DNA from 2 places in the Paenibacillus sp. FSL K6-2862 genome. Region 1 is predicted to be linked to the other one. Evidence: predicted binding sites of a transcription regulator. Region 1 holds the regulator's gene; the other holds the start of a gene.
The links. The regulator CtsR, encoded in region 1, represses protease genes until heat stress. The targets are predictions, from matches to a motif close to ATGGTCAATAAAGGTCAAACA.
Positions count from the first base shown of each region.

Region 2: clpP (ATP-dependent Clp endopeptidase proteolytic subunit ClpP) is a predicted target of CtsR. The motif match lies at 13,855-13,875, and genes of this name have one in related genera.

Region 1 is NZ_JBBOSN010000001.1:5,851,357-5,867,002, reverse strand. It holds rRNA gene MHB82_RS26740 (23S ribosomal RNA) at 1-39, shown strand, start outside; rRNA gene rrf (5S ribosomal RNA) at 175-291, shown strand; gene MHB82_RS26730 (GNAT family N-acetyltransferase) at 511-1,695, shown strand; gene MHB82_RS26725 (CtsR family transcriptional regulator) at 2,182-2,643, shown strand; gene MHB82_RS26720 (UvrB/UvrC motif-containing protein) at 2,676-3,194, shown strand; gene MHB82_RS26715 (protein arginine kinase) at 3,223-4,293, shown strand; gene clpC (ATP-dependent protease ATP-binding subunit ClpC) at 4,482-6,944, shown strand; gene radA (DNA repair protein RadA) at 7,179-8,546, shown strand; gene disA (DNA integrity scanning diadenylate cyclase DisA) at 8,560-9,636, shown strand; gene pssA (CDP-diacylglycerol--serine O-phosphatidyltransferase) at 9,698-10,429, shown strand; gene MHB82_RS26690 (DUF1573 domain-containing protein) at 10,562-10,957, opposite strand; gene MHB82_RS26685 (PIN/TRAM domain-containing protein) at 11,132-12,217, shown strand; gene ispD (2-C-methyl-D-erythritol 4-phosphate cytidylyltransferase) at 12,319-13,011, shown strand; gene ispF (2-C-methyl-D-erythritol 2,4-cyclodiphosphate synthase) at 13,008-13,484, shown strand; gene gltX (glutamate--tRNA ligase) at 13,521-14,984, shown strand; gene MHB82_RS26665 (hypothetical protein) at 15,443-15,622, shown strand; gene cysE (serine O-acetyltransferase) at 15,582-15,646, shown strand, end outside.
Region 2 is NZ_JBBOSN010000001.1:184,050-199,695, reverse strand. It holds gene MHB82_RS00975 (protein kinase family protein) at 1-368, opposite strand, end outside; RNA gene ssrA (transfer-messenger RNA) at 695-1,059, opposite strand; gene MHB82_RS00965 (hypothetical protein) at 1,173-1,409, shown strand; gene smpB (SsrA-binding protein SmpB) at 1,637-2,119, opposite strand; gene rnr (ribonuclease R) at 2,299-5,031, opposite strand; gene secG (preprotein translocase subunit SecG) at 5,539-5,772, opposite strand; gene eno (phosphopyruvate hydratase) at 5,944-7,230, opposite strand; gene gpmI (2,3-bisphosphoglycerate-independent phosphoglycerate mutase) at 7,471-9,015, opposite strand; gene tpiA (triose-phosphate isomerase) at 9,015-9,767, opposite strand; gene MHB82_RS00930 (phosphoglycerate kinase) at 9,801-10,982, opposite strand; gene gap (type I glyceraldehyde-3-phosphate dehydrogenase) at 11,132-12,139, opposite strand; gene MHB82_RS00920 (sugar-binding transcriptional regulator) at 12,246-13,271, opposite strand; tRNA gene MHB82_RS00915 (tRNA-Arg) at 13,713-13,787, shown strand; gene clpP (ATP-dependent Clp endopeptidase proteolytic subunit ClpP) at 13,964-14,560, shown strand; gene MHB82_RS00905 (PdaC/SigV domain-containing protein) at 14,687-15,646, opposite strand, start outside.

The DNA.
Region 1 (15,646 bases):
TGGAGCTGACCAGTACTAATCGGTCGAGGGCTTATCCAAATTGCAGGTTCTAGTCGCAAGTTTCGTTTCGGATCTAGTTTTCAGAGAATAATCTCTGAAATGGAAATCGGTACATCACTCCAATGTGTGTATGATTTTCAGTTCCACAAAATGCATTTGTTACACAAATGCTCGTTTGGTGGCGATAGCGGAGGGGTTCCACACGTACCCATCCCGAACACGACCGTTAAGCCCTCTAGCGCCGATGGTACTTGGACCGAAGGGTCCTGGGAGAGTAGGACGTTGCCAAGCAAAGAACCACTGCCGAAGATTCTCGGTGGTGGTTTTTCTTTGTTTATTTTTCTTTGTACTTTTGATTAACTATACATATATGAATCCCCGGGAGATGCGTTTGCATCTCTTATTTGACTTTGTACGACGCCTCTGACACACTCATAGAAGATACATACATCACATTTAAGGGCACAAATTGAGTCGCTTACAATTCTGAAGAATGGGGTGCAGGATGTTATGGATATTCGTAAACTAACGACTGATGATTTCGAAGCGTGTATGACGCTTTCGGAGTACGCTTTTCAGTTTGTATTAAACGAGGAACAGCTTGAAAAGCGCCGAGAGGAGTTCGCCTCTCACAATGTGTTGGGAGTGTATGAGGATGGCCAAGTTGGAGCCAAGCTTCAGATCATTCCTTTTCAAACTTATATTCAAGGTCGATTATTTGCGATGGGCGGTATTGCGGGTGTGGCAACTTGGCCAGAATACCGGCGTAAAGGCTGGGTAGCGGGGCTGCTTAAATTTGCACTGGAAGAGATGAATCGGAATAAACAGAGCATTTCCTTCCTGCATCCGTTCTCGTTTGCTTTTTATCGGAAATATGGATGGGAAACCTATGTTGAGTTCAAAAATTATAAGCTGTCTACCGATCAATTACCTGCGAAGAAGCCAACTCCAGGTACTCTCCGGCGGGGCAATCCAGAGCTATCGGTGCTGAAAAAGGTATATGACACGTATGCAGAAAGTTATAACGGTACCTTAAGCAGAGACGATGCCTGGTGGGAAAATTCAGTTTATGCCAAAAAGGGGAGCCAGCGGGCTGTTTACTATAACGAAGCAGGACTACCTCAAGGCTACGTGCTTTACGAGGTGAAGGAAAGAAAATTTACCATCGGTGAGATGGTGCACCTTAATGAAGAGGCAAGACAAGGGTTATGGACGTTTATCGCCAATCATGATTCGATGATTGATGAGGTGACGTTAAAAGCGCCTGCGAACGATACACTGGCTTTTCAACTGGATAATCCACGGATTCAGCAGGAGGTTACCCCATACTTTATGGCGAGAATTGTTAGTGTGGAGCAGTTTATTTCACAGTATCCTTTTTCAAGCCAAGACTCTCCGGTACAGATACAGCTTGAGGTAGAAGATACACATGCACCTTGGAATGAAGGGGTATGGGAATTGAACGTGGCTATGAACGGAACAGCTTCCATCTGGAAAAAAGGGGAGCTTACTACGGAAGATCAGCCTGCTCAGCATATCAGACTTAACATCCAATCGCTCACGGCAGTGTTGATGGGGTATCGCAGACCCGCTGAGATGGCCCGAATCGATAGGATTCAAGGCTCGGAAGAGGATATTCAGGCTTTGGAAAAAGCGATACCTGTTCGCCAAACCTACCTGATGGATTTCTTCTGATTTTTCAAATGGTTTATGAGTATATCCAAAGTCAATTCATCTGGGAGCCTTCCCTTTTCATATTAATAGAAAAACAGTGCTACAGTGAGACAGATGAACTTCTCCGGCTTTTTTGGAGAGGTTTTTTTGTGTCCGGGGAATATTTCGTGTAAAATCGTAAAAAATGAATAGTGACCCCACTTGGCAAAACCACAAAATATGCTATAATGTATATAAAGTCAAAGAAAGTCAAAGTCAACTGAAGGTTAAATACTTACGTAGCTTTCTTTCTACATTCCGGTGATGAGACACATTTTATGAACGATGGATATCATCGGAAAGAGGTAGTACCAAGAGGACCTTCGTGCGTCCTTGCTCTCCCGAATAAGTCAGCGGAAATCAAGATTCGTCGTTTCCCCGTTTGGTTAAATGGGTTGAGAAGGTGTACTCTGTGGGGGCGTGTGGGTCCTTATTGACTTAACGTTTCAGACAGTGGAGGATGAGTGGATGCGTAATATCTCTGATATTATCGAACAATATCTGAAGAGTATTTTGCATGAAAGTCCCGAAGGAATGGTTGAAATTCAGCGCAATGATCTTGCAGATCAATTCTCATGCGTACCATCCCAGATCAACTACGTAATAAGCACACGCTTTACTCTTGAAAAGGGATATTTGGTCGAGAGTAAACGTGGTGGTGGCGGTTATGTCCGTATACAGCGGATCGAATTGCCGGCCCACTCAGCTTTGCATAATCATCTGCACCATAGCATCGGGGATGAAATTGGACAGACAGCTGCCGAAGGCTTGATTTATCAACTGGAAGAAGCACGTTTCCTGAGTAAAAGGGAAGCCGGGTTGATGCGTGCGGCTGTTTCAAGAGAAATTTTATTGGTCAAACTTCCTTACCGGGATCAAATTCGTGCCAGAATGTTAAAGGCGATGTTAATATCTTTGCTCGGTAAATGAAAACCTATCGGGATCAAGGAGGTACATCCTAAATGCTGTGCCAAGAATGCGACAAACGTCCGGCAACTCTTCATTTCACCAAAATCGTGAATGGAGAAAAGACGGAATTCCATATTTGTGAGTCATGTGCCCGTGAAAAGGGAGAAATGATTCCGGGAACATCGAATGGATTTTCCATTCACAATCTGTTGTCCGGGTTGCTTGATTTCGAACCTAAGAATGGAAATGCCGGGGCTCCCCCTGCTCAGACTCTTCGCTGTGAAGAGTGCGGCATGACTTACTCACAGTTTAGCAAAATAGGCCGATTCGGCTGCAGTTCTTGTTATAAATATTTTGACAGTCGTCTGGATCCGCTCTTTAAAAGGGTCCATGGCAGCACAACCCATGTGGGCAAAGTGCCTGCACGAGCTGGTGGTCGCATTAAAGTGAAGCGGCAAATTGCCGACCTGAAACGTGACCTTCAGGAGAGTATCGCCCAGGAGGAATTTGAAGAGGCAGCTCAAATCCGTGACCAGATCAGGGAACTTGAAAAAGAAATAGCTCAGGAGTAGAGTTTGTCATGAGTAGGAGGGACGCGTAATGCCTAATCTGCGCTTTACAGAGAAGGCGCTCAGCGACTGGATGCGCAGTGAAGCGGCTGATTCCGAAATTGTCATTAGCAGCCGTGTCCGGATCGCACGTAATCTTCAGCATTACCCATTTCCAATGCTTGCTTCCCATGAGCAATCGGAAGAAGTGCTGAATAAGCTGAGCGAAGTACTTCAATATGATGACGTTCATGCCTTTGGAGATTTCCACACATTGGATCTGATGGATATCGATGATCTCGATAAACGGGTACTGGTGGAGAAGCATTTGATCAGCCCTAGTCTTGCCAATGAGTCCAGGAATGGTGCGGTGATTCTCAGCGAGGATGAATCCGTCAGTATCATGATTAATGAAGAAGATCACCTTCGTATCCAATGCCTCTATCCGGGGTTCCAGGTGAAAGAAGCCTGGGAGAAAGCTTCCGCCATAGATGATGCTTTTGAAGCGCATGTGGATTATGCTTTTGATGATCGGAGAGGATACCTGACCAGCTGTCCTACCAATGTAGGTACAGGGGTGAGAGCATCTGTAATGATGCATCTGCCTGCTCTGGTGATGACACAGCAGATTGGCCGCATTCTGACGGCTGTATCCCAAGTGGGACTGACGGTACGAGGAATTTACGGCGAAGGCAGTGAGGCGATGGGTAACCTCTTCCAGATTTCCAATCAAATTACGCTTGGACAGACGGAACAAGAGGTCATCGATAATCTGCATAGCGTTGTGCTGCAGATGATTGGGCATGAACGTACGGCTAGAGAGCGGTTGATTACCGACTCCAGGCTGCGAATTACTGATAGAGTGATGCGTTCATATGGGATTTTGTCCCACGCAGCCATTATGGATTCCAAGGAAGCCGCACAGCGTCTCTCGGATGTTCGCTTAGGTGTAGATCTGGGGCTGTTAAACGGATTGTCCATTACGGTAATGAACGAGTTAAACGTGATGACACAACCAGGCTTTTTGCAGAAAACATTCGGAGAAGATATGCGCACAGATGAGCGTGACATCTACCGGGCTCAGTTGATTCGTGATACGATCAATGCAGCCAATCAACCCTAGTAATTGTTTTCGTCAGATTTAATATTAAGGTTTCATGCCGCATCTGCGGCTTTATATAAAAGAGGCATTTACCTAAGTGCTGAATGACTTTATTCGCAGCATGGCTGCAAACAAAAATGATATGAATTATACGGCGGGATCATGATCAAGGCCCCCGTTTTATCCAAAACCATGGAGGTGCAGGAGATATGATGTTTGGAAGATTTACGGAACGGGCCCAAAAGGTGCTCGCACTCGCGCAGGAAGAAGCTGTCCGTCTCGGTCATAATAACATCGGTACAGAGCACATTTTGCTCGGCCTCATTCGTGAAGGCGAAGGCATCGCAGCCAAAGCGCTGATCGGCCTGGGACTCGGATTGGAAAAAATTCAAGATGAAGTAGAAACGCTGATTGGCCGCGGCCAAGAGCAACCTACGAACATTGCATATACGCCTCGTGCGAAAAAAGTAATTGAATTGTCCATGGATGAGGCTCGCAAATTGGGCCACACCTATGTAGGAACAGAGCATATCTTGCTCGGATTGATTCGTGAAGGCGAGGGCGTTGCGGCACGCGTGCTGAACAACCTTGGTATTAGTTTGAACAAAGCACGTCAACAAGTGCTGCAATTGCTTGGCAGCAGTGAGGCTGTATCCAGTCATAATGGAACGCCTGCTAATGTAAGCACACCAACACTGGACAGTCTGGCACGTGATCTTACCGCTTATGCGAAGGAGAACAACCTGGATCCGGTTATCGGCCGCAGCAAAGAAATTGAGCGTGTCATCCAAGTATTGAGCCGTCGTACCAAGAACAACCCTGTATTGATCGGTGAACCTGGTGTAGGTAAAACAGCAATTGCTGAAGGTCTTGCACAGAAAATCATCGCCAACGAAATTCCGGAAACATTGCGCGACAAACGTGTCATGACCCTGGATATGGGTTCTGTTGTTGCCGGAACGAAGTACCGTGGTGAATTTGAGGATCGCTTGAAAAAAATAATGGATGAGATTCGTCAGGCAGGTAACATTGTCCTGTTCATCGACGAATTGCACACCCTGATCGGTGCAGGCGGAGCTGAGGGCGCCATCGATGCTTCGAACATTTTGAAACCGGCTCTGGCTCGTGGAGAATTGCAATGCATTGGTGCAACAACCCTGGATGAATACCGCAAATATATCGAGAAGGATGCAGCGCTTGAGCGTCGTTTCCAACCGATTACTGTAGACCAGCCTTCTCCAGAAGAAGCCATTCAAATTTTGCACGGATTGCGTGATCGTTATGAAGCTCACCACCGTGTGAAAATTACGGACGAAGCTATTGTACAGGCGGTTAAATTGTCTGACCGTTACATCACAGATCGTTTCCTGCCAGACAAAGCGATTGACCTGATTGATGAAGCGGGTTCCAAAGTAAGATTGAACTCATACACCATTCCGCCGAACCTGAAACAACTGGAAAGCCGTCTTGAAGATATCCGTAAGGAAAAAGACGCAGCGGTTCAAAGCCAGGAGTTCGAAAAAGCAGCAGCTCTGCGTGATACGGAACAAAAAATCCGTGAAGAGCTGGATGTAACGAAGAACCAATGGAAAGAAAAACAAGGTCGTACCGATTCCGAAGTAACGCCTGAGGATATCGCACAAGTGGTAGCCAACTGGACGGGAATCCCGGTGAACAAGCTGAAAGAAGAAGAGACACAACGCCTGATGAATCTGGAATCCATCCTGCATGAACGTGTCATCGGTCAGGATGAAGCCGTGAAATCAGTCAGCCGTGCGGTTCGCCGTGCTCGTGCTGGATTGAAAGATCCAAAACGTCCAATGGGATCCTTCATCTTCCTCGGTCCTACTGGGGTAGGTAAAACCGAGCTGGCTCGTGCGCTTGCCGAAGCTATGTTCGGCGATGAAAATGCAGTGATCCGGATCGACATGTCCGAGTATGGTGAGAAGCACTCGACTTCAAGACTCGTTGGAGCGCCTCCAGGATATGTTGGTTACGAAGAAGGCGGTCAGTTGACAGAGAAAGTTCGTCGCAAACCGTATTCCGTAGTCCTGCTCGATGAGATCGAGAAAGCACACCCGGAAGTATTCAACATCTTGCTGCAAGTGCTTGAGGATGGTCGTCTGACAGATTCAAAAGGTCGTGTCGTGGACTTCCGCAACACATTGATCATTCTGACATCCAACGTGGGTGCCGAAGCGATTAAGCGTAACTCTACACTCGGCTTCACAGCTGTTGTGGATGCAGGTGCGGATTACGATAACATGAAGGGTAAAGTCATGGATGAGCTGAAGAAAAGCTTCCGTCCAGAGTTCCTTAACCGGATTGATGAGATCATCGTATTCCACTCTCTTGAAGAGAAACACATTGCAGAGATTGTCACCCTCATGAGCGAGGAGCTTCGGAAACGTCTGCGTGAATATGAGGTCGACTTCGAGCTCACAGACAACGCCAAGGCCTTCCTGGCCAAAGCTGGCTTTGATCCGGCTTACGGTGCTCGTCCGCTTCGCCGGGCAATCCAGAAGCATATCGAAGACAAATTGTCTGAAGAATTGCTTACAGGTACGGTAACCAAAGGCGATTCGTTGTTGATCGACGAAGAGAATGGTGCACTGTCCGTAACCAAAAAGGAAGCTGTTGTTCCTTCCAATGAAGAAATCGAAACCAAATAAGCAATTTTCAAACCTGAGAAATGGTTTATGATCCTTTCCGGCTTCGGCCGGAGAGGATTTTTTATTTTATTGTTGTTTTTGTTTAACAGGAACATCTGTAAAGTTTACGATAATCCTTTACGAAAAATCTCAAACAATGGTAAACTTTTATTAACCCTGTACGTCAGAAATTCAGGGCAAAATTCGTCGAAAAATGCAAAATGCTGTTATAAAATAAATCCTAGGAGTGCTGAAGTGGCCAAAGTTAAAACCAAGTTTCAATGTACGGAATGTGGTTATGAAGCCCCCAAATGGTACGGCAAATGTCCGGGGTGTCAGTCATGGAATTCCATGGTGGAAGAAACGGAAACGGTTGTCAAAACACAAGGGAGAAATTCCCCCCTCTTTGACAGTAAAGATAAACCGCTTCCCATCATAGATATAGATAGCGGTCAGGAACCGCGTGTGCAGACTGGAATCGGAGAGCTGAACCGGGTATTGGGTGGCGGAATTGTTCCGGGTTCTCTCGTGTTGGTAGGCGGAGATCCGGGAATCGGAAAATCAACGCTGATGCTGCAAACCTCGCACGCTCTAACGCATTCGGGTTTGCGTGTGTTATATGTTTCGGGTGAGGAATCGGTCAAACAGACCAAATTGCGGGCTGATCGTCTGGATGCACTCTCTCCTGAACTGTATGTGCTGTGTGAAACGAATATGGAACGTGTAGAGGAAGCGGTGGAGCAGATCCAGCCGCATTTTCTTGTCATCGACTCCATTCAGACAGTATACCTTCCAGAAGTCACCAGTGCACCCGGTAGCGTAGCACAGGTAAGGGAATGTACTTCCCGGTTTATGCGGATCGCCAAAGGCCGAGGCATTGCAACCGTGCTTGTGGGGCATGTTACGAAAGAAGGGGCTATCGCTGGTCCGCGTATGCTTGAACATATGGTGGACTGTGTTCTTTACTTTGAAGGTGAACGTCATCATACGTATAGACTGCTACGTGCGGTTAAAAATCGTTTCGGTTCAACGAATGAGATCGGTATTTTCGAAATGGGCGAAGACGGCTTGCGTGAAGTGGGCAATCCTTCCGAACTCTTTTTATCGGAACGACCACTCGGTGTAGCAGGTTCTACGGTAGTTGCAAGTATGGAAGGCACAAGACCGATGCTGGTTGAGCTGCAGGCGCTCATCTCTGCGACACATTTCCCGTCTCCCCGCCGTATGGCAACAGGTATAGATCATCATAGGCTGAACTTGATTATTGCGGTGCTTGAGAAGCGGATGGGCATGTTTTTGCAAACGCAGGATGCGTACCTGAATGTGGCTGGGGGAGTACGGCTCGATGAACCGGCGGTGGATTTGGCGGTTGCCGTCAGCATTGCATCCAGTTTGAGGGATGTGCCGACCAAGCCAGATGATGTAATATTTGGCGAAATTGGTTTGACAGGTGAAGTTCGGGCCGTATCACGGGCTGAACAACGTGTGAAGGAAGCCGAGAAACTGGGCTTCAAACGAGTCATTTTACCGGAGAAAAGCTTAAAGGGCTGGAAACATCCTCGCGGGATACAACTGATCGGTGTGAATACCGTGGCAGATGCACTAGCGGTTGCTTTAGATTAGGGGGCATAACAAGATGAAAGATTCGAGCCAACTGGATAAAATGAATGAATTGTTGAGGCTGATCGCACCAGGTACACCTTTCCGCGAAGGTCTGGAGAACGTGCTGCGCGCCAAGACGGGGGCACTGCTTGTTGTAGGATACAGCCCTGAAGTAATGGAAGTGGTCGACGGGGGCTTCTCGATCAATTGCGATTTTTCCCCCAACTATCTCTATGAACTCGCCAAGATGGACGGTGCCATCATTCTTAGCGAGGATTTAAAGCGTATTCTATATGCCAACACCCAGCTTATTCCGGATTCCTCCATCTCTTCCTCTGAGACAGGGATTCGTCACCGGACAGCAGAACGTGTAGCCAAGCAAACAGGCAAATTGGTCGTATCCATCTCGCAGCGCCGGAATATTATTACCTTATATCAGGGAACGCTTAGATATTCGCTCAAGGAAATTGGAGTTATTTTGACGAAGGCCAACCAGGCGATTCAAACGCTGGAGAAGTACAAAGCTGTACTTACCCAATCCCTTACGAATCTAAGTGCCTCGGAGTTCGAAGAACTTGTCACCATCCCTGAAGTGGTAAATGTCATTCAGCGTACGGAAATGGTGATGCGCATCAAAACGGAAATCAAGCGCTACATCCATGAACTTGGGAATGAAGGACGACTCATCTCCATGCAAATGGAGGAATTGGTTGGTACAACGGAAGAAGAAGCGTGGTTGCTGTACAAGGACTATGCACGAGACGATAGTGACGAGAAGATCCGCGAAATTATCGTGGGCCTCAAGCGCCTGTCGGATGATGAATTGCTGGATGCACATCACATCGTCCGTCTGCTCGGCTACCCTTCATCGGCTGCTACATCGGAAGATTCGGTTGCACCACGCGGATATCGGGTATTGAATAAGATACCACGCCTTCCGAATGTCATTATTCATAACCTGGTTGACCAATTTGAACAATTGCCGCATGTGATTATGGCAACGATTGAAGAGCTGGATGAAGTCGACGGTATTGGTGAGGTACGCGCCCGGACCATTAAGGAAGGGCTGAAGCGTCTGCAGGAGCAAATGTTTATCGACAGACAAATGTAATCCAGAGCTATCAGTATAGGTTTGCCTATAACGGCCCTGAAGATGATGAGGTGAAACAACAATGTTAACCAGATTCATTCCGAACCTCTTTACCTTGGGTAATCTGTTTCTTGGAATGATGGCGATACTGCTTGCAATTGATGGGAATTACAGCCTGGCTGCAATTATGGTGATCGTGGCGATGCTGCTGGATGGGTTGGATGGCCGGGTAGCGCGTGCACTTAATGCCCAAAGTGAATTTGGCAAGGAGCTAGACTCCCTGTCTGACATGGTTTCGTTTGGTGCAGCCCCGGCACTCATTATGTTTATGGTTTCCTTCCAGGATGCATCACCGGTTCTCGCCTGGATCGCTACGGCAAGCTTCCCCATTTGTGGAGCCATTCGGCTTGCGCGCTTTAATGTAAGACCGGGAATTCCCGGATACTTTACCGGCCTGCCCATTCCGGCAGCTGGAGGTGTGCTTGCAACGCTGACGTTGTTTAACAAGGATATTGGTCCCGTGAGCATGATGATAGCTACATTGTTATTATCCTATCTGATGGTCAGCTCGCTTAAATATCCGAATTTCAAAAAGGTCGGTTTGCCGCGAAAAGCGATCTGGATCGCCCCTTGGGTGGTCGTATTCGCTGTAGCGGTTGCCGTCATTTTTCCGGAACAGTTGTCGAAGCTGATCTTTATACCATTGGTGCTGTACGCTCTATATGGAATGAAGCATAATATGCGGACGGCAGCCTCCCGCAATCGGGCGAAGAAGCGCAAGGAAGAGAAGTCTTCTCGTCCTTCCGATCGGTAATGGTTTACTGATTGGCATACTGCTTTGGATGAATAAGAAAAAGCACGCATTCTCCTTCAGGAGCGTACGTGCTTTTTTTGTTGATTCGAATCTATACGGTACCTACTTTTGTACGGCAACTTCGCCAATCATTTACGACAAATTGAACATCCCTAACGTCGAACATTTCTGTGACTCGTGATTCACGACTTCTTCCATGTTGATATCCAGCAGATTGCAGAGAGCTGACATATAAAACAGGTTCCGCCCCAGTTCGGAGCTGATGACCTCTTTGCAATTCTCACACAATTCACCTTCCACATGCGTTTCCAGCAGGCCCTTGGTTTGAGCAATACCGCTCTCGGGGGCATATTTCTGCTTGGTGGCGTGCAGCTCAATGCAGCCGCATTCGGTAATGGCCTTGGACACGGCACGATTGACAGAAGCTCCGGCTTGTCCTGTTTTGGACAGTACATCAATCAGACTGCGATGACGCAGCAACAGCTCGGAAACCTGATCCTGAAAAGCCTGTAAACTTAGCGTACTCATTTTGCTACTCACCTCGGGATATGAATTGAATTCATTATATGCCAATAATTTACCTTCTTTCAACTGACGATTGCAAACATTTCCAAAAAGTTCTTGCAACCGGGATTAGCAATCCAACAATTGGATCATACTGGATATGAAGATGAAGGACAATTAAAGGAGGTGCAGGGACATATGTGGAAAAAAGGCATTTTAACTTTTACAGGATTGTGCGGTGCATGGTTTGGCTACACGGCATATCATCTGGCAGGAAAATCCGTCCCGTGGATGGCTGAATGGATTCAGTCAGCAGGGCTGCTGGGGGCAGGAGTAGCAACGGCACTGGGCGCTGTATTGTTTATGGCTGTGTGTAATATTGGTGGAACCTTGCTGGCAAGCAGGCTGCAAAATGGGATTGATGCTTTGGCTAAAGTACCGATGAACGAACTGGCTGCTGGTGCAGCAGGTACCGTTGCAGGGTTACTGGTAGCTTTGCTGCTCTATCCATGTCTGACTTGGCTGGGAACAGCAGGAGAGGTGCTTCAGGTGGCGCTGACGGCCGTTAGCGGATATACAGGGTACATGCTAGCCATGGCGAAGAAAGAGGACCTCGCTGCATTCTGGATGTCTGGGCGATGGGGTCACCCCGAGCTGGATGAAGACAGACGGATGGAAGAACACAAGATTTTGGATACCAGTGTCATTATTGATGGCCGTATTGCAGATATATGCAAGACCGGGTTTATCGAAGGTACAATCGTGATTCCGGAATTCGTCCTGGAAGAACTTCAGCATATTGCAGATTCCTCGGATCTGCTGAAGCGAAACAGAGGACGGCGTGGACTCGACATTTTGAATAAAATCCAAAAAGAACTCGACGTGAAGGTGCTCATTTACGAAGGGGATTTTGAAGAAATATCAGAAGTGGACAGCAAGCTGGTCAAACTCGCCAAAGTGCTTCAGGGCAAGGTGGTTACCAATGACTTTAACCTGAACAAGGTTTGTGAGCTCCAGGGTGTATCTGTACTGAACATCAACGATCTGGCGAATGCGGTGAAGCCAGTGGTGCTGCCTGGTGAAGAGATCATGGTGCAAATCATCAAGGATGGCAAGGAGCATGGCCAAGGTGTAGCTTATCTGGATGACGGTACAATGATTGTCGTGGAAGGCGGACGCGAGTATATCGGCATGATGATGGAAGTGCTGGTGACCAGTGTGCTGCAGACTTCCGCGGGACGAATGATTTTTGCCAAGCCGAAACTGTTGGAAAAAGCCCAATAAAGGGGTATGATGGGTAGTGTATCGTTCACCGATATTTATATCGCTTGAAGATATTCAGTATCGTAGAACGATAAACTGACAGACAAGGCAGGGATTACGGCATGGATAAAGGGTGGGGTGTCGTCATTGTGGCAGCAGGTCGGGGAACCCGAATGGGAACAACCGAGAGCAAGCAGTTTCTGCTGCTGCAGGACAAGCCCGTTTTCATACATACGCTTGAAGTGTTTGCCGCTCTGGATGAGATCAGCGAGATCGTGCTGGTAACCGGAGCCGCAGATGTTGAACGCTGCCTGGATTGGGTAAAAGAATACCGACTGGAGTCGCGTGTCCGTGTCATCCCCGGAGGGAAAGAGAGACAGCATTCTGTTCAAGAAGGCCTGAAGGCCTTACAGACGGATTGGGTTCTCGTTCACGACGGGGTACGTCCTTTTGTTGACCGTAAGCAGATTACAGGTTGCATGGAGGCCGCGATGTCGGGGGGAGCTGCTGTACTTGCCGTTCCCGTTAAAGATACGATTAAACAAGTGAATGCGGAGGGAATCGTTACGGCGACGCCTGACCGCAGCAGTCTGTGGAGTATTCAAACCCCGCAGGCTTTTCGTCTTTCTTCATTGCTGCTTGCTTACGAGTCGGCCGCAAGGGACGGATTTCTGGGGACGGATGACGCCATGCTGGCTGAGCGCCAGGGGATGTCCGTCCAGGTTGTGGAAGGAAGTTATACCAACATCAAATTAACGACGCCGGAAGATTTGGAATATGCCGCGTTTTTGCTTGGGGGAGAGAAGAAGCGATGATACGTGTAGGACAGGGATTTGATGTACACCAGTTGGTAGAGGGACGTCCGTGCATCATTGGCGGGGTAACGATTCCTTATGAAAAAGGACTGCTTGGTCACTCAGATGCAGATGTGCTGCTGCATGCCATCAGTGATGCCATTCTGGGTGCACTTGCACTTGGAGACATCGGCAAACATTTCCCGGACACCGATCCGGAATTCAAGGACGCTGATAGCCTCAAACTGCTGGAGCATGTATGGCAGCTCGTGAAAGAGCGCGGATATCGTTTGGGCAACATCGATTCCACCATTATTGCGCAGAAACCGAAAATGGCACCTTACATTCCACAGATGGCCGAGGTTATTGCCAAGGCACTGGAAGCGGATGTTGATCAGGTCAATGTCAAAGCAACGACTACGGAGCAGCTCGGATTCCCTGGACGGGGAGAGGGGATTGCGGCCCAATCGGTTGTTTGCCTTGTTCGTGTGTGATATTATCAACCAACTAGTATACGGAGGGGATATTTTATGAGCACAGAAGTTCGTGTGCGTTACGCGCCGAGTCCAACGGGACACCTGCATATCGGGAATGCCCGTACGGCGCTCTTTAACTACTTGTATGCCAAGCATAATAACGGGAAATTTATCATTCGTATTGAGGATACTGACGTAAAACGGAACATTGCGGGTGGCGAGGAAAGCCAGCTTAAATATTTGAAATGGCTCGGAATCGAGTGGGATGAGAGCATTGATGTAGGCGGGGAATACGGACCTTACCGTCAGACGGAACGTCTGGATATTTACCGCAAATACACCCAGGAGCTGCTGGACAAAGGTCTGGCTTACCGCTGCTTCTGCACGGAAGAAGAGCTGGAGCAAGAGCGCGAGGAGCAAACGGCACGTGGAGAAACGCCGCGTTATTCGGGCAAACACCGGGACCTGACGCCAGAGCAGATCAGTGCTTTTGAAGCGGAAGGCCGCGTGGCGAGCATTCGTTTCCGTGTACCGGAAGAGCGCACGTATACGTTCGATGACATGGTTAAAGGCACCATTTCATTTAACAGCAAGGAGTCCGGGGACTTCGTCATTGTGAAAAAAGACGGCATTCCCACATACAACTATGCCGTTGCAGTGGATGATCACCTGATGAAAATCTCCCACGTTCTTCGCGGGGAAGATCACATCTCCAACACGCCGCGTCAGCTGATGATCTATGAAGCGCTTGGCTGGGAGCCGCCGCAATTCGGTCATATGACCCTGATTGTGAATGAAAATCACAAGAAGCTGAGTAAACGGGATGAGTCCGTCATTCAGTTTATCGAACAATATGATCAGCTCGGCTACTTGCCAGAGGCGATGTTCAACTTCATTTCCCTGCTTGGCTGGTCGCCGGAAGGGGAAGAAGAGATCTTCTCGCAGGAACAGTTGATCTCCATCTTTGATACCAAACGTTTGTCCAAGAGCCCGGCTGTATTTGATACGCATAAGCTGGCGCACTTGAACAATCACTATATTAAACATGCAGACCCGGATCGTATTGCTGAAATGGCGATTCCGCATCTGCAAAAGGCAGGACGTATCGCAGCTGAGCTGTCACCTGAGCAGAAGGAATGGGCGTATACACTCGTTCATCTGTACCAGGAGCAAATGACTGCAGCCTCCGACATTGTGGAACTGTCTGAAGTATTCTTCCGCTCCCATCTGGAGCTGGATGCAGAAGCAACTGCCGTGCTTGGGGAAGAGCAGGTGCCAACTGTTCTGAAGGCCTTTGCCGACAAAGTTCAGGCTAGTGAAGAGTTTACCCCTAGTAAAATGGCCGCATTGATCAAGGAAGTGCAGAAGGAAACCGGATTTAAAGGCAAGCAGCTCTTTATGCCTATCCGTGTAGCACTGACTGGACAGACCCATGGACGTGACCTAAATCAGACGATTGTACTGCTCGGCCGGGATACGGTTATTGAGCGTCTGCATGCACAGGTAAAAGGCGCGTAATCCAGGGACGCTGTAGATCCTGCTACTGCCGCCGATGAGGGTCAGTATCGCTTGGGATGAAGTTATTGCAAGGTTGTTGTCAGTCCAGTACCTTTTCGCTATAATAGCAACACAAAGGTTAAATGACATGTTTCAGCATTCATCATAGAACAGCAAAGACCGGGAGGAGTAAACCGAACCGGACAGTTCCAGAGAGGATGGTCCCGCAGCGAAGAATGAATTTCTTTGGCTGCGGTGGCTGTGAGCCATCCGCTGTCCATCGGTCGAAATGCGCCCGTGAGCTGCATAGCCGAATCCGGCCCCGCCTCTTGTACGTGTAGGAGAGGAAAACGTCAGGATAGGTTGTGACGGTTGGTTTCCGTTACCGAACCGCTTGAGGGTTCATTCTTATTTGTCGAAACAGGTGGCAGCCATACGCTGACTGTCTAATTCTGATACGTAAGTCTGGGCCGAGCAGAGTGGGACCGCGATTAACGCCTCTGCAGCATAATGCTGCAGGGGCGTTTTTTGTTTGGGGCGAGTCAGCAGTACACTACCAAGAGGGCTGCGCCGTCCGGTATGCCGGAGGACGAAGACCTGAACAAGAGGGGAACGAGCATGTTCAAGAAGATCAGATCAGATATCCAGGCGGTGTTTGAAAACGATCCGGCTGCCCGGGGATG
Region 2 (15,646 bases), 5.7 Mb from region 1:
ATAACATCTTTGAAAACATCTTCCCAAACTTTTCCGAAACCCGGTTCAAATTCATTAAGAGCCGTGCCTTCTACATACTCCATTTGAAGGTAGCCTGTCTTGGCTTCAGGATACAAATAGTAATTAAAAATTCTCACAATATTGTTGTGAGATATATTAAATAAGATTTTAATCTCATCTACAAAACGTCTATATGTATCTTCGGAGTTGTTACCATTTTTAGGAGCGTATTTCTTAAACGCAAACAACATATCTGTCGTCTCATCCTTAAAAAGGTGAGCGTCTCCAGTTCCTCCAGACCCTAATGGAGAAAGATATCTAAAGTTTTTCATACTGTCAAACTTCACAAGTTCCCCTGGCACCAACATAGTAATCCTCCTTTTATCAACTTGCAAATTATGGTCTCATAAGTTGATGGAGATTGTCAATCCAGGACAATATTATGCATTCTACTAAGATAGAGTGTCACATCTCCAACTGTCACAAAAACTGAAGAGGACCGACTCATCGATAAAATGTAAAGCTAATTAAGAGGCGATACTCAGGTGATTCAAATACGAGAGGAATGTACACTATCTAAGATACTTCGTATTCTCGGTCAGATAACCCCTATGCCCTAAATCTAGAGCGATACACCTTCCCCTTCGTATACAAGCAAAAACGGCCACCGAATGGTGACCGTTGCTGATACTACTAATGGAGGCGAGGGGAGTCGAACCCCTGTCCGAAGATAACGACACATAAGCTTCTACGGGTGTAGTCACAGTTTTGATGTCACCCGAGTATCGCCCCGTAACCGGCTATACGTTGGGTCAGCCTGATTGTCTTCTTCAGCACACCCCAGGCGGAGATGTGACAGCGTATCCCACTACTTGTTAGCCCCTAATCCTGTCACATGGGCGATGCAGGTTAGAAGCACGCACACAGTTTCTTAGGCTGCGAAAGCGTAGTTGTTTTGTTGTTTGCCGTTTAATAGGCTTTAGCGTTGATGAAGCGGACGCGTCCCCACTACCCGCTACCCATGCTCGAACTATCCCCGTCGAATCCATAAACGCCCCCTCATATAAGAAGGGCTCCAGGATTAATCCGTGAATACGGAGCAAAGGTGCTGCACATCTTTTTCCTCCAAGGTAAAAAGATGCTCTTTCAAACTCGGCATTCCTATCTGCTACATGAATAATCATATCACAGTACCGAATGCAGATATAGTACAGATTACTGGAAGTCGTACCAGCAGGCTGAGCATCTGTGCAAGATTAACCAATGCACCATCTGAGGCTCAATCGTCTACATATTATACCGCGTCCCTCGGACGAAGTAAAGTTTACCAGCATGAGATTGCGAACAATTGTACCTCCTTTATTTTACCCACAATTGGTACAGACTACGCAGAGAGCAGCTACATTTAATGCATCAACTGAATCCGTTCGCTCAGCAACTTCACACCTAACTCTATCTTATGCATCCTGTGCTTGCAGGTTTACCTTCTCAAGGCTCTCCCCAAATGTTTAAACAGCAATTCTCACTTAAAATAAAAATCCCAAGCTCCGCCCAATCCTGGGCCAAACTTGAGATCCTCAGTTATTTCGCATCTAGTGTTAACTTATTACGCGTCGCAATACTACAATAATTCAACTCAGCGAGCGATCTTTTGCTTCTCGCGCATTGCCCGTTGAATATCGCGTTGTGCATCCCGCTTGGCCGCAGTCTCACGTTTATCATACTGTTTCTTACCTTTACCCAAGCCAAGCAGCAACTTCGCGTATCCATTGCGGATATAGATCTTCAGCGGCACAATGCTGTATCCATCCTGCTTCGACAGCCCGAGCAGTTTGTGAATCTGCACTTTATGCATCAGCAACTTTCGCGTACGTGTTGGATCGAGGGGATTATTACGGTTCCCTTGTTCAAAAGGACTAATATGCATATTATGAATGTGAATTTCACCGTTGCGAATGGTGGCAAACGCATCTCCAATATTCGCACGGCCGTTACGAAGAGATTTGATCTCCGTTCCGGTAAGCACCATGCCCGCTTCATACGTATCTTCAATGAAGTAGTCATGGGAAGCCTTTTTATTCTGTGCAAGCACTTTACTCTGTCCATCATTCTTGCCCATGTCCTCACTCCTTCTCCGTAAAATAAGCCGGTACCTTGCTCTATAGCCGCGCACCCAATGAAGCCCAGGTACCCCATGCCAGACCTTAATTGTAGCAAGGACCGCTGTTAAAATCAAGAAAGAGGCAGCATATGCCGCCCCTTCTCATTACACACATTTCATAGTGTGCGAAACGAATATTACTTTTTCTTCTTCCGTACAAAAGCGGCAGTTCCATTAGCGGATGCACCTTTGTTCTTTTTCCGTTTACGGCGCGGAGCTCCGCCTTCTTGCGTACCTCCAGGTGTAGCTGCTTCGCCGATAAAGATACCGCTAGGTGACGTCTTTTTGCGTCCACCGCCACCTTTGCCCCCGCCCTTGCCGGATTTGAAGCTGCCTTCGCCACGACCTTTACCGCTGTTCAGATCAGTCCCTTGACTGCCAGTGCTGCTGTCCTGGCTAGACGGCCCAGAGCTGTATCCACCTTTACCCGATCCAAAACCAAAGCTTACTGCTCCTGTGCCTTTGCCGCGAGCAGCAGCTGGTGCACTGGCATCTCCCGTGCGGCGTTCACCTTTCTGTTTACCGCCACCTTTTCCACTGAAGTTGCCACGTCCACCCTTGCTGCTCTCTTCCGTTGCTCTTCCACCACGGCTACCGCTGCCGCTGCCTCCGCGCGAGCCACTGAATCCACCAGAACCGCCTTTGGCGCCACTCCGGCCACCACCGCCAGCAGGACGTCCGCCTCTGCCGCCTCGGTTGCCACCACCAAAACCGCCTGGCCGTTCGCTGCGTGGCTTCATATCCACCATTTCAAAGTCAATCGTGTACTCTTCCATGCTCACGCGAGCAACACGGATTTTCACTTCATCTCCGATACGGAACAATTTCGAGGTCCGTTCACCAATGAGAGCCATGTGCTGATCGTCAAAATGGTAATAATCATCCGTTAGTGCACTAAGTCGAATCAAGCCTTCTACCGTATTCTCAAGTTCAATGAACATGCCGAAGCTGGTTACACTGCTGATCATGCCTTCGAATTCTTCGCCGACCTTATCGAGCATGTACTCGGCTTTCTTCATTTTCTCTGTATCCCGCTCGGCTTCAACAGCCACACGTTCACGCTCAGACGATTGCTGCGCAATGTCGGACATGCGTGACGCCAGGTATTCCTGACGATTCTCAGGCAAAGCACCTTTGTTTTCAATCACTTCCCGAATGACACGGTGAATGACCAGATCGGGATAACGACGAATCGGTGATGTGAAGTGACTGTAGAACTCAGCCGCGAGGCCAAAGTGTCCCGACATCTCCGCATCATACTTTGCCTGCTTCATGGAACGCAGCATCATCGTACTGATGACCGTCTGTTCCTTCGTTCCATTGATATCCTCAAGCAGGGATTGGAGTGCACGAGGGTGGATCGCGTTACCGCGTCCTTTTACATGGTGTCCGAAGTTCGCTGCAAAAGCGAGGAAGTTTTGCAATTTTTCCTGATCGGGATCTTCATGCACACGGTAGATAAACGGAACCTTCAACCAGTGGAAGTGCTCTGCCACGGTCTCATTGGCTGCCAGCATGAATTCTTCAATAATTTGTTCTGCAATGGAACGCTCGCGTTTCACGATATCGACCGGTTTACCTTCTTCGTTCACAATGATTTTGGACTCTTCAAAATCAAAGTCAACCGCACCCCGGCGCATACGCATGGCGCGAAGCTTAAGGGCAATTTCTTTCATCAGATGGAAGTCATCCACCAGATCCTTGTAACGCTCCAGCAATTCCGGCTCTTCGCCTTCAAGAATTTTACGAACGTTGGCATACGTCATACGCTCTTTGGTTTTGATCACACTCGTGAAGATGTCGTGGTTCACAACCTTCATCTGGTCGTTGAACTCCATTTCACAGGACAGCGTAAGGCGATCCACCTGTGGATTCAAACTGCAGATCCCGTTCGATAGACGATGCGGCAGCATCGGAATAACGCGGTCTACCAAGTACACGCTGCATCCGCGGTTGTATGCTTCCTGATCCAGTTTGGAGTTCTCGCGTACATAGTAGCCGACATCCGCAATATGAACACCCAGACGGTAGTTCCCGTTCGGCAGCTTCTCCACATTGACGGCATCGTCCAGATCCTTGGCGTCTTCGCCATCGATGGTTACGATGTTTAATCCACGCAAGTCACGGCGGCCCTGCTGCACGATCTCTTCATCCGTAATGGATTCCGGAGCTTGTTCTGCTTCTTCCACCACTTCATCCGGGAATGCTTCCGGCAGCTGATGCTTGCGAATGACGGACAATATATCAATGCCTGGATCATCCTTATGTCCAAGAATCTCAATAATTTCGCCTTCTGCTGCAGCGCGACCTTCCGGGTAGCTCACGATTTTGGCAACGACCTTTTGTCCATCTACAGCCCCTGCAGAATTCGTGCGCGGAATGAAAATATCACGGTTAATCCGCTTATCGTCCGGAATGACGAAGCCGTAAACCTCATGGTTTTGGAACACACCAACCACTTGGGTAACTGCACGTGTAACGATGCGGACGATCTCGCCTTCCAAACGTCCATTGGATGGACCCTGCGACGTCACTTTAACAAGGACCGTGTCCCCGTTCATCGCACTCTTCATATCATTGGCATGGATGTAGACATCCGGATGCTCTTTATCCTCAGGGATGAGAAAAGCAAATCCCTTCGCATGTGCCTGCAGCCTTCCGCGAACCAGGTTCATGCGTTCAGGCATGCCGTACCTGTTGTTGCGGGTAAGCAGAATCTTACCGGATTCCTCCAGTGTATTCAGCATGATCAAAAACGCTTTGAAATCAGCTGCATCTTCAATCTCGAAGTGCTGTTCCAGCTCCTGATAGGTCATCGGTTTATAAGCGGTTTCCCGCATGAAGTCGAGCAATTGTTGTTCTGTTATCATTAATATTCACCTCGGGAAACGTAAAAGTGTAATCTGGTTTGTAACCTGTCTTTATGTATCGGAATTTTTGCACTTTTCATGCCACGTAACACATGCCCTCACTATCTCATACCCTAGTATACACGAATTCAATCCACCGCATCCGTACCCCGCAAAATAATCCAAACCTTAGCTGAATGCAGCACTTCACCTCATGAGTACACGTTTTCATTGGATTTTAGGATAACAAATTCCTTAAAGAACTACGTTCAAAGATGAAATATGAAATGTATGGAGCAGAGTCGTTGGTATTGAACCACTAAATAGGCAACTGGGCTAAGTAACGGGAAGGAAAACGAAATGGAAGTGGGGAACCGAAGATTACATGGGTTAAAAAAATGCAGTTGGGAATCTTTGGACATGCGCCAATGTATTAAAAAACCTCCGTTTCTTCTCGAAACGAAGGTTCATCATCTTAGGTCGTTCATTCATATATGCTTGATCTACCATTCAATACAGCAGCATTCCTTACTTGGAAATGACTGTAACAACGATAGCCAAGATCATAAATCCTGCACCCAGTACAACGGTTGCACGTTGCAGGAAAAGATCCAATCCGCGCGCTTTCGTTTTACCGAAAAGATGTTCCGCACCACCGGAGATGGCACCCGCCAAACCAGCGCTTTTCCCGTGCTGCAGCAATACTACAGTGATTAGACCGATCGAGAAAACAACGAGCAGCAATTTCAAAGCAATATCCATTCTTTCCACCTCCTACCCATGTGGGCATAACATCTCACCATAAAAACAGTTACTTTAATTGTACCACAGCTATTCCCAATCTACAACCTTATCCATGATACTGTCTATGCTATGAAGAAATGAAAAAGACAAGCCGGTTACCCGGCTTGCCCTAGAAGCTGTGAACACAGCTTATTTTTTAAGGTTGTAGAATCCTTTAAGACCATTGTATTGAGCCAGTTCGCCCAGTTGATCCTCGATGCGGAGCAATTGGTTGTACTTCGCAATACGGTCTGTACGGGAAGGTGCACCTGTTTTGATTTGTCCTGCATTTGTTGCAACCGCGATGTCAGCGATTGTGCTGTCTTCGGACTCACCGGAACGGTGGGAGATTACAGCTGTGTATCCTGCACGTTTAGCCATTTCAATTGCATCGAATGTTTCAGTGAGTGTACCGATTTGGTTAACTTTGATCAGGATGGAGTTACCAATACCTTCGTTGATACCTTTTTCCAGACGCTCAGTGTTCGTTACGAACAAGTCGTCACCAACGAGTTGTACTTTGTCTCCCAGTTTCTCTGTGAGCAATTTCCAGCCATCCCAGTCGTCTTCGGACATACCGTCTTCGATTGTGATGATTGGGTATTTCTCAACCCATGAAGCCAGAAGGTCAACATACTCAGCGGAAGTGTAAGATTTACCTTCGCCAGCAAGTGTGTACTTACCATCTTTGTAGAACTCAGTGGAAGCTACGTCCATACCCAAGAATACGTCAACACCTGGTTTGTATCCAGCTTTTTCAATCGCTTCGATGATTGTAGTGATTGCTTCTTCGTTCGAACCAAGGTTCGGTGCGAAACCACCTTCGTCACCCACAGCTGTGTTCAGACCTTTGGAGCTCAGTACGGACTTCAGGTTGTGGAAGATTTCTGCGCCTACGCGAAGAGCTTCTTTGAACGTTGGTGCTCCAACAGGAAGAACCATGAACTCTTGAACGTCGATGTTGTTGTCAGCATGCTCACCACCGTTGATGATGTTCATCATTGGTACTGGCAGTGCTTTAGCGTTGAATCCGCCCAGGTAAACATACAGTGGCAGGTCCAGAGCGTCAGCAGCTGCGCGAGCTACAGCCATGGACACAGCCAGGATTGCGTTAGCACCCAGTTTACCTTTGTTTGGCGTACCATCCAAAGCGATCATCATTTTGTCGATACCCAGTTGATCCAAAGCGTCCATACCGATTACTTCTGGAGCGATTGTTTCGTTTACGTTCTTAACAGCTTGCAGAACGCCTTTACCCAGGTAACGGGATTTGTCACCATCGCGAAGCTCAACAGCTTCGTGGGCACCAGTGGATGCACCAGATGGAACGATTGCGCGTCCGATTGCGCCGGACTCCAGGTATACTTCAACTTCAACTGTAGGGTTACCGCGGGAGTCGAGGACTTCGCGAGCGTACACGTCAGAAATAATAGTCATGAGTGATAATCTCCTTTTAATTTGAATTATTTAAATTTGGGACTACTTGTGTTTGCCCTTATGTCACTACGTCAGCAGAAATGTCTTCCGATCGCTGTTATCCCCTGATTTCTTTGAACTTATTTTAATAAGTTGAAATCATGTGATAAAGGCGAACACTTCGTTTCTTCAGACCATTTCTGCTTCCTTTGTTCAGGGGCAAACTCCAAACTTCCCACTTTGTATATGTGGCTGTGTAACTTATTTACGGGTAGCGATGACAGAAGTACCTGTCATTTCTTCCGGTTTAGGCAATTGCATCAGGTCCAGAATCGTTGGCGCGATATCGGCCAGGATTCCACCTTCACGCAAGGTTACGTTAGCGTCTGTAACGATAAATGGAACCGGGTTCGTTGTGTGAGCAGTGAACGGACGTCCTTGCTCATCGAATACCATATCCGCGTTACCATGGTCAGCTGTGATGAGAACAACGCCGCCTTTGGCGAGTACTGCATCAACAACACGTCCCATGCACTCATCTGTCACTTCAACCGCCTTAATAGTAGGCTCCAGCATGCCGGAGTGTCCAACCATATCCGGGTTGGCGAAGTTCAGAATGATCGCATCATGTTTGTCCGCTTCAATCTCGCGAACACATGCGTCAGCTACTTCATAAGCGCTCATCTCCGGTTGCAGATCGTACGTTGCAACTTTTGGTGAGTTGATCAGCACGCGAGTTTCGCCTGGAAGCTCAACGTCGCGTCCACCGCTGAAGAAGAAGGTAACGTGCGGGTATTTCTCGGTTTCAGCAATACGCAGCTGTTTCTTGTTGTTCTGAACCAGAACTTCACCCAGTGTATTGTCGAGGTTTTTAGGCGAGTAAGCCACATAACCTTCAACCGTTTCACTGAACAACGTCAGGCAGACAAAGTGCAAGCCTTCTGGGAATTTCGGACCGCGGTCGAAACCACGGAAATCCTTGTTCGTGAATACTTGTGACAGCTGAATCGCACGGTCAGGACGGAAGTTCAGGAAGATAACGGAATCGCCGCTTTCCACCAAACCTACCGGCTCACCATCCGCTTTAACGATAACCGTTGGCTCAACGAATTCGTCAAATACGGACTTCTCATACGATTCTTCAACCGCTCTGAGTGGGTCGTTGTATTTTGGTCCATCACCATAAACGATGGCACGATATGATTTCTCAACACGTTCCCAACGTTTGTCACGGTCCATCGCGTAGTAGCGACCTTGAACCGTAGCGATTTGTCCTACACCGACTTCCTCAATTTTGGCGATCAGCTTCTTCATGAAGTCTTTACCGCTATCCGGCATAACGTCACGGCCATCCAGGAAGGCATGAATATAAACGTCATTCATTCCTTCTTTTTTGGCCAGATCCAGCATGGCAAACAGGTGGTCGATGTGACTATGTACGCCGCCATCAGACAACAATCCGTATAGGTGAAGCTTTTTGCCGTTTTGTTTCGCTTCGCGCACAGCTTTGACAAGTGTTTCGTTGTCGAAGAACTCTCCGTCACGAATTGATTTGGAGATACGGGTCAAATCCTGGTATACGATCCGGCCGGCACCAATGTTCAGGTGACCTACCTCGGAGTTCCCCATTTGCCCTTCTGGCAAACCTACAGCTTCACCGCAAGCAGTGAGAGTTGTGTGTGGGAATTGGCTCATGAAGCGATCGTAGTTCGGCTTTTTGGCTTGCGCTACTGCGTTGCCTTCCACCGTGTTACGAAGACCAAAGCCATCCATGATGATCAGTGCTACAGGTTTTGGAGCTGTCATTACTTCGCCCCCTCAACAAGCGCGATGAACGAAGCCGGCTGCAAGCTGGCACCGCCAACAAGCGCGCCGTCGATGTCGCTTTGTCCGAGGTATTCTGTTACGTTCTCTGGTTTAACACTGCCGCCGTATTGAATACGAACTGCACTTGCAACCTTCTCGTCGTACAGATCCTTCACCAGGCTGCGGATGTAAGCAATAACTTCATTCGCATCTTGGGATGTGGAGGATTTACCTGTACCAATCGCCCAGATTGGTTCATAAGCGATAACCACTTGTGCCGCTTGATCTGCAGACAAACCTGCAAAAGCAGCTTCCGTTTGCACTTTGCATACGTCTTTTGTTTGGTTCGCTTCGCGCTCTTCAAGTGTCTCACCAAGACAGAAGATTGGAGTCAATCCGTGACGGAATGCTGCATGCAATTTTTTATTGACAGTCTCATCGGTTTCCGCAAAATATTGACGGCGCTCCGAGTGACCAATGATTACATAATCCACGCTCAGGTCTTTCAGCATTACGCCGCTGATTTCACCAGTGAATGCACCGTTGTCTTCAAAGTGAAGATTTTGAGCACCAATTTTGATGTTTGTGCCTTTCACAGCTTCTACCAATGTAGGCAGATTCGTAAACGGTGCACAGATTACAGTCTCTACGCCTTCAACTTCCGCTTTTCCTTTAACTTCCTGAATGAAGTCATTGGATTCGGAAACCGTTTTGAACATTTTCCAGTTACCTGCGATAATCGGTGTTCTCATGGTTTTCAACTCCTTCATGCTATAGCTTAAAACTTACTTGTCGTTCAATGCAACTACGCCTGGAAGCACTTTGCCTTCCATGAATTCCAGCGATGCACCGCCACCTGTGGAGATGTGGTCCATTTTATCAGCCAGTTTGAACTTCTCAGCTGCTGCTGCGGAGTCGCCACCACCAATTACTGTGTAAGCATCGGTTGTTGCACAAGCTTCCGCCACTGCACGAGTACCGTGGGAGAAAGGCTCAATTTCGAATACGCCCATTGGTCCGTTCCATACAACAAGTTTGGAGTTTTTAACAACGTCAGCATAGATCTCACGTGTTTTAGGACCGATGTCGATACCTTCCCAATCTGCAGGAATGTCGCCAACTTCAACCACTTTTGTGTTTGCGTTAGCGCTGAAATCATCAGAAATGACGATATCTACTGGCAGATAGAAGTTTTTACCCAGTTTTTTCGCTTTTTCGATGAAGCCCAGAGCTACATCCAGTTTGGACTCATCCAACAGGGATTGGCCTACTTCGTGGCCTTGAGCCTTCATGAATGTATAGGACAATCCTCCACCGATGATTACGTTGTCTGCAATGTTAAGCAGGTTGTCGATTACATCGATTTTATCCTTAACTTTGGATCCACCAATGATTGCAGTGAAAGGACGCTCAGGGTTGGAAATGGCTTTGCCGAGCACGTCAAGTTCTTTCTCCATCAAAAGACCGGATACTGCTGGCAGCAAGTGAGCGATACCTTCTGTTGAAGCATGTGCTCTGTGAGCTGCTCCGAAAGCATCGTTAACGAAAACGTCAGCCAGTTCAGCAAATTGTTTTGCGAGTTCTGGATCGTTTTTCTCTTCGCCTGCATGGAAACGAACGTTTTCAAGCAACAACACGTCACCATTGTTCAGTTCAGCAACTTGCGCTTTAACGGTTTCACCGATGGAATCGTCAGCTTTAACCACTTTTTTACCAAGCAGCTCAGACAAACGCTCAGCCGCTGGAGTCAAACGCAAGGATTCCACAACTTCGCCATTTGGACGACCCATGTGGCTCGCAAGAATGACTTTCGCACCTTTTTCGATCAAGTAGTTGATCGTTGGCAGTGTTGCACGAATACGTTTGTCATCTGTAATTTTACCATCTTCGAGCGGCACATTGAAATCTACACGGACAAAAGCCCGTTTTCCTGTCAATTCGATATCGCGTACACTTTTTTTGTTCATCTGTATTTCCTCCGCACCCATGTATTTGGTGGACCGATCAGGAGCCCAAATCCCCTGTCAATCCTGGTGTTTTTGAGAAATTTGCAAAATGTTGATAGATAAAGAGCGGAAACAATAGCATCTGTTTCCGCTCTATGTTATTGCAGATATTACTTAATCATTTTTGCAAAGTGCTCCAAAGTGCGAACCAATTGAGCTGTGTAGGACATTTCGTTGTCATACCAAGCTACAGTTTTAACCAGTTGTTGGTCGCCAACAGTCAGAACTTTAGTTTGAGTTGCATCAAACAGGGAACCGAAAGTGATACCTTGGATATCGGAAGATACGATTTCGTCTTCAGTGTATCCGAAAGTTTGTGGATCGGAAGCTTCTTTCATTGCTGCGTTAACTTCATCAGCAGTTACTTTTTGTCCAAGAACAGTTACGAGCTCAGTCAGGGAACCAGTAGCTACTGGTACACGTTGAGCTGCACCGTCGAGTTTACCTTGCAGTTCAGGGATAACCAAACCGATTGCTTTAGCAGCACCAGTTGTGTTAGGGATGATGTTTTCAGCTGCTGCGCGAGCACGACGGAAGTCACCTTTAGGGTGTGGAGCATCCAATGTGTTTTGGTCGCCAGTGTAAGCGTGAATTGTAGTCATCAAACCTTGAACGATTCCGAATTTGTCTTGCAGTGTTTTTGCCATAGGAGCCAGGCAGTTTGTTGTGCAAGATGCGCCGGAGATTACAGTTTCAGTACCGTCGAGGATTTCATGGTTTACGTTGTAAACGATGGTTTTCATGTCGCCAGTAGCTGGTGCGGAGATAACAACTTTTTTAGCGCCGCCTTTAAGGTGCTTCTCAGCTGCTTCTTTCGTTGTGAAGAATCCAGTACATTCCAGAACGATGTCTACGCCCAGGTCGCCCCAAGGAAGTTCTTCTGGGTTACGGTTAGCCAGTACTTTAACTTCTTTGCCGTTCACTTTGAAGAAGCCGTCGTGTACTTCAACATCGCCATCGAAGCGACCTTGAGTTGTATCATATTTAAGCAAATGAGCCAGCATTTTAGCGTCAGTCAAGTCGTTGATTGCTACTACTTCAATGCCCTCTACATTTTGAATACGGCGGAATGCCAAGCGACCAATACGTCCAAAACCGTTAATACCTACTTTAATCATGAGTAAGTTCCTCCCAAGTTTTGATTTAATTTTTTTATGAAGCTATATATTCAAGACAGACGGTGAAGTCCGTCAAGACAACAAGAGTTGTGGTAAAAGAAAGTCTTTATTCCATTTCGGCAACGATGACTTCGGCAGCTGCCTCATCAATAATCAGAATATCTTCCTGTCCGAATCGCAGTACGGAATGAATGGCAGCTGCTTTACTTTTGCCGCCCGCAATTCCAATCACCACATCGGTCCGTTCAATATCCTGAAGTCGCATACCCAGAGTGAGCATGGTATGTACCACTTCACCCTGATCGTTAAAATAATAACCAAAGGATTCAGATACAGCTCCTTGCTCCTGAAGTTCTTCAATGATCTCCGTTGCAAGTTTGCGTCTTCGCGCCATCTCCACGGCATCACCGATTCCGTGAATTACGATGCGTGACTGTCTGATCAGCTGAAGAATCTCCTGGACGCTCGGGTCCTGAATTAACGATTCATAAGCATGATCACTAAGCAAATCCGGTACATGCAGGAGTTTGTATTGTGCCCCTACCCGTTTTGCCATTGTCGATGCAATCGTATTGGCCTGAATTTCGAGGCTTTCTCCCAATCCGCCGCGGGCCGGTACGAACCAGACACCTTTAAGCGATGTTGGCGGAGTCAGCTGCTCTGCTACTCCTGCCGTTGTTGATCCGCCTGTTACGGCAACAACGTCGTTATCATTCATTACTTGACTAAGAGCCTTCGCTCCAGCCTTACCCAGTTCCCGTTTGGCAAATGGAGAAATGTCCGAATCGCCGGGAACGACAACTACCTTTTGCAGACCGTAGGCTTGCTTGATGCGTTCTTCCAGCTCGGATAATCCGAACAGCTCTTTGGCTACTGGCTCTAACTGCTGCAGCAGATCATGCCCTGCCTCACTGATCTTCATCCCTGCACTGTCAATTTCAATAAGTCCCTGAGCCTTTAACAAATCGGTCTCAGCCCTCAGAACCCGCTCGGTCATCTGCATGGAATTGGCTAACGTCCTTCTCCCGATCACATCCGATAACATGATCTGGTGCAGAATCGTATACCTCTTTTTCAAGACATCCATGAGATCAGGCAGAAGCTGCTTTTGCACTTCTAAAATCGTTCGCATGCTTTCCACTCCCGCAAGCTTCTCGTTCCAAGCTCTCTTTCATGGCCCTAAAATGTCCCGGGTTAACTTTTTAAGTCCCACGTCTATTCTACCTAAAACTGACGTGACATGCAAGTGTTTCAAAAGCCTTATTTCACAACGTTTTGGCCCATTGTACGCGCTTATTTTCACAATCTCCAACTTCCAAAGGAAAGTGCAGCCACATTCATACCATATATAGAAGAAAACCAAAATTCACATCTATATATCGCTTCTATTGACTCCAGGATCGTGCTTCATGCAACCCGTCCAAAACTTCTCTTAGCATTTACTTAAATGCTCTCTTTATCCATTCTTCATCATCATGATCAATTTCAGGTCATTCCAAACCATAAGCTTGATCATATCTCTTGCATTTCAGAATCCCATGAGCTATAATCATTATTGCTGTCACATCAACGTGCGCCCGTGGTCCAATGGATATGACGTAGGCCTCCGAAGCCTGAGATCCAAGTTCGATTCTTGGCGGGCGCGCCATTCTTGATTAGTAGCTCATAACCCTTTTAACCAATGGAACCGTAAAGGTTTCTTTTTTTTCAAAGTTAGTTTGACTTTCTTTGACTTTTTGTTTGAAATTGTTTATGATGTGGGTAATACGGTAACAGTTTAAATAGATACACTATTCCATGTACATTTCCGAGGAGGTTTTTCACGTGAGTTATATTCCTATGGTCGTTGAACAGAGCAACCGCGGTGAGCGCGCCTATGACATCTATTCCAGATTGCTGAAGGATCGTATTATCTTTCTAGGTAGCGATGTAAATGACGTTGTTGCGAATGCCATCATGGCACAGATGTTGTTCCTCGCTGCGGAAGATCCGGAGAAAGACATTCATCTATACATCAACAGCCCAGGCGGATCCATTACAGCCGGTATGGCCATTTACGATACAATGCAATTTATTAAACCTGATGTATCTACTATCTGTGTAGGTATGGCTGCTTCCATGGGTGCATTCTTGCTCAATGCAGGTGCAAAAGGCAAACGTTTTGCACTGCCTAATAGTGAGATCATGATTCACCAGCCGCTGGGCGGCGCACAAGGTCAGGCTTCGGATATCGAAATCCGTGCCCGCCGCATTCTGAAAATGCGTGATACCTTGAATCGCATCATCGCTGAGCGCACAGGTCAACCACTGGAACGCATCGAGAAAGATACAGACCGTGACTACTTCATGAGTGCTGCTGAAGCTGCCGATTACGGTATCATTGATAAAGTCATCGAAAACGTTGGCTCCCAAGGCGTATAAGCCGAGGTAACTGTATATTGAAGATAGGAACAGGCCAATCTGATTGACCTGTTCATACTACGAAGAAGCGCCCCTTGTCATCAACATGACGAGGGGCGCTCTTTTTTTAAGAATGATATCGAATAATTACTTAGCTGCAAGTCCACTGAATGGCTGTGTACCTTTAGGGAGTAACTCTTTGTACGTAAATGGGAATTCCGGGAAACCTTCTGCATAAGCAGTATATTCGTACAGTTGGAAGAAGACAACTACCCCTGTAGGCGTTACATAAAAGTCCTGATCCTTGTTCAGCCCTTTATAGCCGTCCAGGTAACCACCGCGAGCTTTAAGCTGTTCACCAACTTTTTTGCCAAGTGTATCGCGCATCGTCTTGTTGTTTTGCAGCACATCATCAAGACTCAGCTCTTTACCTGTATCAAGCGCAAAGGTGTGACCTGTCCGTGTAGTCATCCCGTGGGCTCCGGCATAATCCTCGTAACGCTGAGTAACCAATCCCAGCACGCCGTTTTCGTTGTACGTCACCACATAGGTGCTCTCAAATGCATATGGACGGTTGGCTGCTGCCGTTCCGTATTCGGCCGTTTGCTTCTTGAAAGCAGCTACGAATGTATCCACTTCGTCTTTCAACACTTTGTTGATTGCCGCTTCGGCTTCATCGCTAGCAAGTCCACTCACCTGTGGATATTGAATATCTACCTCAGCATTTTTGATGTCGACTTTCACAGTTGCTGATTTCACTTTTACGCTATTTTGCTTCACTTTGCTCAGCGCCAGTGTTTTGGTTTTACCATCCCAGTTACCTTGAACTCCCAAATAATCTCTCATCGCCGAAAAAGGAATGTACAGACGTCCCTTGATCAGCTTCGCTTCAACGTTAGGATAATAATTATTTACTCTTAGCGACGGTTCACCATCCGCCAGGCTGATTTTCATCGTGTTATTCGCTGCAGTCAGTGCGTACTCTTTTGTTTTTGCGTTATAGGTTAACGTACCACCAGCCACATCTTTAACAGCAGTGAGGGATACCCACGTGGATCCACCTTGTAGAAGTCCCTTTTGTGTCAACGTTTTGCCTGCAGACTTTAA